3 regions of the Blastococcus sp. SYSU DS0619 genome follow, and region 3 is predicted to be linked to each of the others. Evidence: predicted binding sites of a transcription regulator. Region 3 holds the regulator's gene; each other region holds the start of a gene.
What was found. Region 3 encodes LexA, which represses DNA repair genes until DNA is damaged. Its sites were predicted from a motif close to TCGAACANNTGTTCGA; they were not measured.
Positions count from the first base shown of each region.

Region 1: ruvC (crossover junction endodeoxyribonuclease RuvC) is a predicted target of LexA. The motif match lies at 1,372-1,387, and genes of this name have one in related genera.
Region 2: dinB (DNA polymerase IV) is a predicted target of LexA. The motif match lies at 969-984, and genes of this name have one in related genera.

Region 1 is NZ_JBJHAM010000001.1:112,539-114,799, forward strand. Features, by position in the region: gene ruvB (Holliday junction branch migration DNA helicase RuvB) at 1-134, opposite strand, end outside; gene ruvA (Holliday junction branch migration protein RuvA) at 151-786, opposite strand; gene ruvC (crossover junction endodeoxyribonuclease RuvC) at 783-1,352, opposite strand; gene ACI79T_RS00530 (L,D-transpeptidase family protein) at 1,472-2,261, opposite strand, start outside.
Region 2 is NZ_JBJHAM010000001.1:246,279-248,539, forward strand. Features, by position in the region: gene dinB (DNA polymerase IV) at 1-940, opposite strand, end outside; gene ACI79T_RS01150 (hypothetical protein) at 1,084-1,347, opposite strand; gene ACI79T_RS01155 (TOBE domain-containing protein) at 1,592-1,984, shown strand; gene modA (molybdate ABC transporter substrate-binding protein) at 1,981-2,261, shown strand, end outside.
Region 3 is NZ_JBJHAM010000021.1:45,890-48,150, reverse strand. Features, by position in the region: gene ACI79T_RS18080 (LysM peptidoglycan-binding domain-containing protein) at 1-358, opposite strand, end outside; gene lexA (transcriptional repressor LexA) at 568-1,332, shown strand; gene ACI79T_RS18070 (hypothetical protein) at 1,337-2,261, opposite strand, start outside.

The sequences.
Region 1 (2,261 bases), on a different contig from region 3:
TCGTGCAGCGAGTGCGGGCGCAGCGCCGATTCGACGACCCGCTCCTCGTCCCCCGCCTGCGGCGACACCGTCCACTCCTGCGCCGCGTCGCCGGCCAGCTCCCCGGTCAGCGACCGGTCGAACGGCGCGCTCACGACCTCACCCGCCCGGTCACGAGCGGCCCAGCAGCTGGAGGGCCTGGCGCAGCAGGACGGCGACCTCGACGCTGCCGGTCGCGACGATCTGCTCGTCGGCCACCGGGGCGAGCTGGGTGACCGCGCCCTCGGCCTCCTTGGCGCTCCAGCCCAGGCCCACGAGGGCCGACGTCAGCTGGTCGCGCCACGGCGCCACCGGGGTGACCGGCAGGCCGGCGGGTGCCGGGGCGTCGAGGGAGGTGTCGGTGCTGGCCGAGCCGAGGCGGTCGCGCAGCTCGAGGATGAGCCGCTCAGCGCCCTTCTTGCCGATGCCCGGCACCTGCATGAGGGCCTTGACGTCGGCCATCGACACCGCCCGCCGGACCTCCCGCGGCGGGTGGATGGCCAGCACCGCCTGGGCCAGCCGCGGGCCGACGCCGTTCGCCGTCTGCAGCAGCTCGAACAGCTGGCGCTCGTCGTCGTCGGCGAAGCCGTACAGGGTGAGCGAGTCCTCGCGCACGACCAGGCTGGTGGCCAGCCGGGCCGCCTCGCCCACCTGCAGCCGGGCGATCGTGCCGGGCGTGCACTGCACCGACAGCCCGATCCCGCCTACCTCGACGACGGCACCGTCGGGCCCCACCGCCGCCACCCGGCCGTGGACGCTGGCGATCATCGGGCCGCCACCCCCGTCCAGCGCGGCAGGGTCGTGGCGCGCACCGGCGCACCGATGCCGCCGGCGATGGCCGCCGTCCGCAGCCGCTGCTGGGCCGGACCGCGCCAGGCGTGGCAGACCGCCAGCGCCAGCGCGTCGGCGGCGTCCGCCGGCTTGGGGGCGGCGGCAAGCCCGAGAACCCGGGTGACCATGAGGGTGACCTGCTCCTTGTCCGCGCGGCCGTTGCCGGAGATGGCCGCCTTGACCTCGCTGGGCGTGTGCCAGGCGACCGGCCGGTCGGCCTGCGCCGCGGCGAGCGCAGCCACTCCGGCCGCCTGCGCCGTCCCCGTGGCGGTGCCCTTGTTGTTCTGGGTGAAGACCCGCTCGATCGCCACGACGTCGGGTCGGTGCTCCCGCAGCAGCGCCGTCACCGCGGTGTGCAGCTCGAGCAGCCGCAGCTCCAGGTCCAGCTCCGGCAGGGTACGGACCACGCCCACGCCGATCGCCGTGGGACGTGCGCCGGGACGCCCGTCGACCACACCCCACCCGCACCGGGTGAGGCCCGGGTCGATGCCGAGCACCCGCATGGAGAAGCCTTCCGCCGAACCGAACGCCTGTTCGACCTACGCTAACCGACCGGGAGACGCACCTGCCGCAACACGCCCGCGACGAGTTCGCCGACCGCGGACCGCCGGCCGGCGCCTCCTCAGCCGACGCCGATGGCGATCAGCGGCCGCGCGGCCGGGTCCAGCCACCGCAGCAGGGCGGTGAGGCTGCCCGCGTCGACGGCCACGCAGCCGGCGGTCGGAGCGCCGTTGCTGAGGTGCAGGAAGAAGGCCGAACCGGCGCCGGGGGTGCCCGCCCCGTTGTAGTCGATGACGACGGCGTGCGCGTAGGCCAGCTCGTCGGCGAGGTTCTCGCTGGCCGCCTCGGCGAAGTCGCAGGTGCCGCGGGCGCACTCCGCGTACTGGTTGTACCGGGGGCTCTGCACGTCCGAGACCCACCAGTCGTCGCCGTCGACGACCCGGTAGGGCAACGCCGTGCCCGGGTTGCCGGCGCGGCCGAACGCCTCGGTGAGGGTGTACGTCCCGGCCGGGGTGCGGGTGCTGGTCTCGCTGGCCGCGCCCACCCCGGAGGAGCCGATCCGGGCGGTCACCGGGCCGAGCACCGGCGTCCAGCCGGCCGGGCCCAGCTCCCAGGCGGTGAGCTGGGCGCTGGTCGACCTCGACGACGGCGCGACGACGGTGACCACCTGGCGGGAACCGCCGGGGTCGACGCCCAGGGGCAACGCGGCGCCGGTCGGCGCGGAGGATGCCGCCGGGGAGGGTGCCGCGGTCCGCCCGGACGACCGGCCCGCAGCCGGAGCGGCCGCGGTGGAGGCGGCTCCGGCCGCTCGCGCAGCGGCTGCCTGGGCCTCGGCGGCCGCCCGTACCGCGGCGGCGGCCTCGGCCTCGACGGCGGCGCGCTCCGCGCGCCGGGCCTGCGTGTCGTAGCCC
Region 2 (2,261 bases), on a different contig from region 3:
TGGGCGCCCCGAGCGTCCGGCTGCGGGTGATCGTCGCGAAGTCGGCGAAGCGCACCTTGATGCTCACCGTGCGGGCGAGGCTGCCGGACGAGCGCAGCTGCCCCGCCGTCCGCTCCGCCAGGCGCAGCAGCTCCCGGTGGACGACCACGGGGTCGTCGACGTCGGTGGCGAAGGTCTCCTCCGCGCCGGTGGAGCGCTCGGGTTCGTCCGGGACGACCCGACGGGGGTCGCGCCCCCAGGCGAGCTCGTGCAGGTGGGCGCCCGCGGCCACGCCGAGGGCCCGCTGCAGGGTCTTCGCCGGCACGTGCGCCAGATCGCCCACCGTGCGCAGCCCCAGCCGCAGCAGCGTCTCCTCCGTCTTCGGACCCACGCCCCACAGCGCGCCGACCGGCAGCGGGTGCAGGAACCCCATGACCTCGGAGGGCCGGACGACCAGCAGCCCGTCGGGCTTGGCCCGGGTGGAGGCCAGCTTCGCCACGAACTTGGTGCCGGCGACGCCGACCGAGCAGGTGATGCCCTGCTCGTCGAAGACCCGGGCGCGGAGGTACTCGCCGATCTCCGCGGCATCGCCCAGCCGGCGACCGGCACCCGAGACGTCGAGGAACGCCTCGTCCAGCGAGAGCGGCTCGACCAGCGGGGTGATCGACCGGAACAGCGCCATCACCGCCCGGGACACCTCGGTGTAGAGCGCCAGGTCACCCGGCAGCACCGTCGCCGTCGGGCAGAGCCGCAGCGCCCGTGCGGTGGGCATGGCCGCGTGCACCCCGTAGCGCCGGGCCTCGTAGGTGGCCGAGGTGACCACGCCCCGGTTGCCGGCCCCGCCGACGATCACCGGCGTGCCGGCCAGCTCCGGGTGCCGGCGCACCTCGACGCTGGCGAAGAACGCGTCCATGTCGACGTGCAGCACGGTGCAGCCGGCCGCACGCGCACTCTCCCCCACGGCCACCTCCAGCACGTCGCCCCGTGGATCGAACGTGTGTTCGATCCACGGGGCGACGATAGCGGTCAGCGGCGGGGGGGGGGGGGGGGGGCCCCCCCCCCCCGATCCGCTGCTCCGCCGACGTGGCGGCGGTGCTCACCGAGTCAGTTGTTCGTCTCGGTCTCGAACTCGGTCTCGGTCTCGGTGTCGACCTCGGTCTCGGTCTCGACGACCTCTTCCTCGGTCGAGGTCTCGGTCTCGGTCGGCTCGAGGGTCTCGGTGACCTCGGTCTCGAGCTCCTCGGTCTCCGTGAGCTGCTCGGTCTCGGTGACCTCGACCGTGCCCTCCTCCTCGCCGCAGGCCGCGAGGCCCAGGGCCAGGAAGCCGGAGAAGGAAGCAGCGGCGATACCGCGGGTGAGCTTGTTCATGTCGTATCCCTCGTTCGAAAGCGGTGGATCTGCGGTCGGTCCTGTTCCATGTCCGCTCAGGCCCGCCCTATTCGGCATCCGGTGGTAACGACTTGGTGACGAAACAATGTGCGCAACGATGTGGCGGCTCGCGCGTCGGCGCCCGGACCGGTGGGTATCGCTCAGGGTCATTCCACATCCGTCGATCCGCATACGCGGACGCATTGGCCGCCGTTGTCCGCGCCTGCGGAGTTAGACTGCGCCGGTGCCTGCCAGCTACCGCATCGCCGAGGCCGCCGCGCTGCTCGGTGTGAGTGATGACACGGTCCGCCGGTGGATCGATGCCGGCCGGCTGACCGCCCGTCGGGACGGTGCTGGCCCGGCCGTCGTGGACGGCGCCGAGCTCGCGCGGGTCGCCACCGAGCTGCGCGACGCCCCGGAGCCGGGGACGACGCCGTCGTCCGCCCGCAACCGGCTCAGCGGCATCGTCACCCGGGTCGTGCGCGACACCGTGATGGCGCAGGTGGAGCTGCAGGCCGGGCCGTTCCGGCTGGTCTCGCTGATGTCCCGCGAGGCGGCCGACGAGCTGGGCCTGGAGCCGGGGGTGCGGGCGGTGGCCACGGTCAAGGCCACCCAGGTCAGCGTGGACGTGCCGTGAGACGGGTGCCGGTCCTGCTGGTCGGCTGCCTCCTCGGGCTGGCCGGCTGCGGTTCGCCGCAGGGCGACGCGCCACCGGGCGTGGCGGAGGAGGGCCCGGCTGGCCCGGGCGATCCCGGCCTGACGGGCACGCTCACCGTGCTCGCGGCGGCCTCGCTCACCGACGTCTTCACCGTGCTGGAGGAGCGGCTCGAGGGCGCCAACCCGCAGCTGGAGGTGCGGTTCAGCTTCGCCGGCAGCTCCGCGCTGGCGGCCCAGGTGCTGCAGGGCGCCCCGGC
Region 3 (2,261 bases):
CGACGCTCGTCGTCCCCATCAGCTCCAGCCCGCCCCTGCCGTCACCCAGGACCGCACTGACGAGTGCGACGACGGCCAGCGCGAGCAGCAGTGCCACGACCACCAGCAGCCGCCGGCCCCGTGCGGTGAGCCGCAGCGGTGGCAGCGCCGGCTCACCCCGCCGCTCCCCCGCAGTCCGCCGCACCCCGGCAGACCCGGGCGACGGCGCCGCCGGGGTGCCGGGCGGCGCGGGTGCGACCGCGTAGGCCCGCGGGACCGGCGGCAGCACGCGCAGGTGCCGCGCCGGCCGCGTCCCCGCCCGCCCCCCCGCCGCACCCGTCGTCTCCTCGCGCACCGACACCGTCGCACTGCTGGTCATCGCTTCCTGCCTCTCACCTGGCCGGATGCCCCCGGCCCGAACGTGTGTTCGATTCGAACGTCTGTCCGATGTCTACCGCACGGGTCCGACAGGAGCGACGCGACACGGGCGACTTTCGAACACCTGTTTGAACTGGCCGGCGATCGGCGCTACGGTCGCTGCGACGACCAGGGTCGATCAGCTGCGCAGGCAGCCGGCGAGGAGGAGACGTGGCGGACTCGAGCGGGACGTCCGGCGGCCGACGAGGGACCCGGGGCGCCGCCCCGGACACGGCCGACGCCTCGGCGTCCGTCCGCACCTTCCCGGACCGGACGGCCGACGGCGACGGCCTGACCCAGCGGCAGCGCCGGGTGCTGGAGGTCATCCGCGACTCGATCGACCGTCGCGGCTACCCGCCGTCGGTCCGGGAGATCGGCGAGGCCGTGGGCCTGTCGTCCGCCTCCTCGGTCGCGCACCAGCTGTCGGTCCTCCAGAAGAAGGGCTGGCTCCGCCGCGACCCGAACCGGCCCCGCGCCCTCGACGTGCGACTACCCGGCGACGCCGGCCGCGGCGTCGCGGCGGTCGAGCCCCCGGCGGTCGGGGACGGCGAGCGGGCCTCCGCACCGACGTACGTCCCCCTCGTCGGCCGGATCGCCGCCGGTGGTCCGGTGCTCGCCGAGCAGGCGGTGGAGGACGTCTTCCCGCTCCCCCGCGAGCTCGTCGGCGAGGGCACGGTGTTCATGCTCAAGGTGGCCGGGGACTCGATGGTCGAGGCGGCCATCTGCGACGGGGACTGGGTCGTCGTCCGCCAGCAGCCGACCGCCGAGAACGGCGAGATCGTGGCCGCCATGATCGACGGCGAGGCGACGGTCAAGACCTACAAGCGGCGCGACGGGCACGTGTGGCTGCTGCCGCACAACCCGGCCTACGAGCCCATCCCCGGCGACGAAGCGACGATCCTCGGCCGGGTCGTCTCGGTGCTGCGCCGGGTCTGACCGGTCAGGAACGGCGGCGCAGCCGACCGCCGAGCCAGACGACGACGGTGGCTACGGCGGCGGCGATCAGGGCGGCGGCGATCGGCGATCGGTCCGAACGCACCAGCTCGTCGAAGCCGGACAGCGGGTCCGCTGCCGGTGCCGCCGTCGGGACCGGGGCGCCGGCCGGCAGGGGCACCACGGTCACCGCACTCGGCAGCCCCTCGCTGGCGACCACGAGCGCACGCGAGTCGGTGGTGAAGCTGATCGCCTCCCCCTGGGGAGACTCCGGCAGCGCCACGCGGGTCGGCTCGCCGCCCAGTGCGCCGGCGATGTCCGATCCGGTCAGCGGCCACACGTAGGCATCGGTGTAGGTGCGCAGCGCCACGGCGTTGCCGTCCGACGCGACCGCCCCGCCGGTGATCATCAGCTGGCCGGCGCGGCCGACCGGGCCCCCCGGTGTGCCGGTGAGCGTCACGTTCACGGTGGCGACCTGCTCCATGGCCACCGTCCCGCCGTCGACGAGCGGCCCGCTGGGCCGGTACACCCCGCTGGACCCCAGGACCTCCTTGGTCACCACGTACGGCGTGCCGTCCGGCGCCATCAGCAGGCCCTCGGCGTCGTGTGCGCCGTCGGGGTAGGTCAGCCGGTGCAGCGCAGTCGTGCCGTCGGGGCGCAGGACGTGCAGTGCGACGGTTGCCCGGTCGGTGTTGTTGTCGCCGGTGTCGGCGATCCAGACGGCGCCGTCCGGGCCGACCGCCAGGTCTTCCGGGTCGTACGGGTCCACCGGGCCGGTCTGGACGTCGACGACCGCGCAGCCGCCGTCGAGCCCGTACACCGCGACCTGGTCGCCGCCGTCGTTGAGCGCCAGCATCTGCTCGCCCACGACCACCAGCCCGGACAGCTCGGCGAGCCGCGGGTCGGTGATCGAGCACCGCACCGTCGGGGCA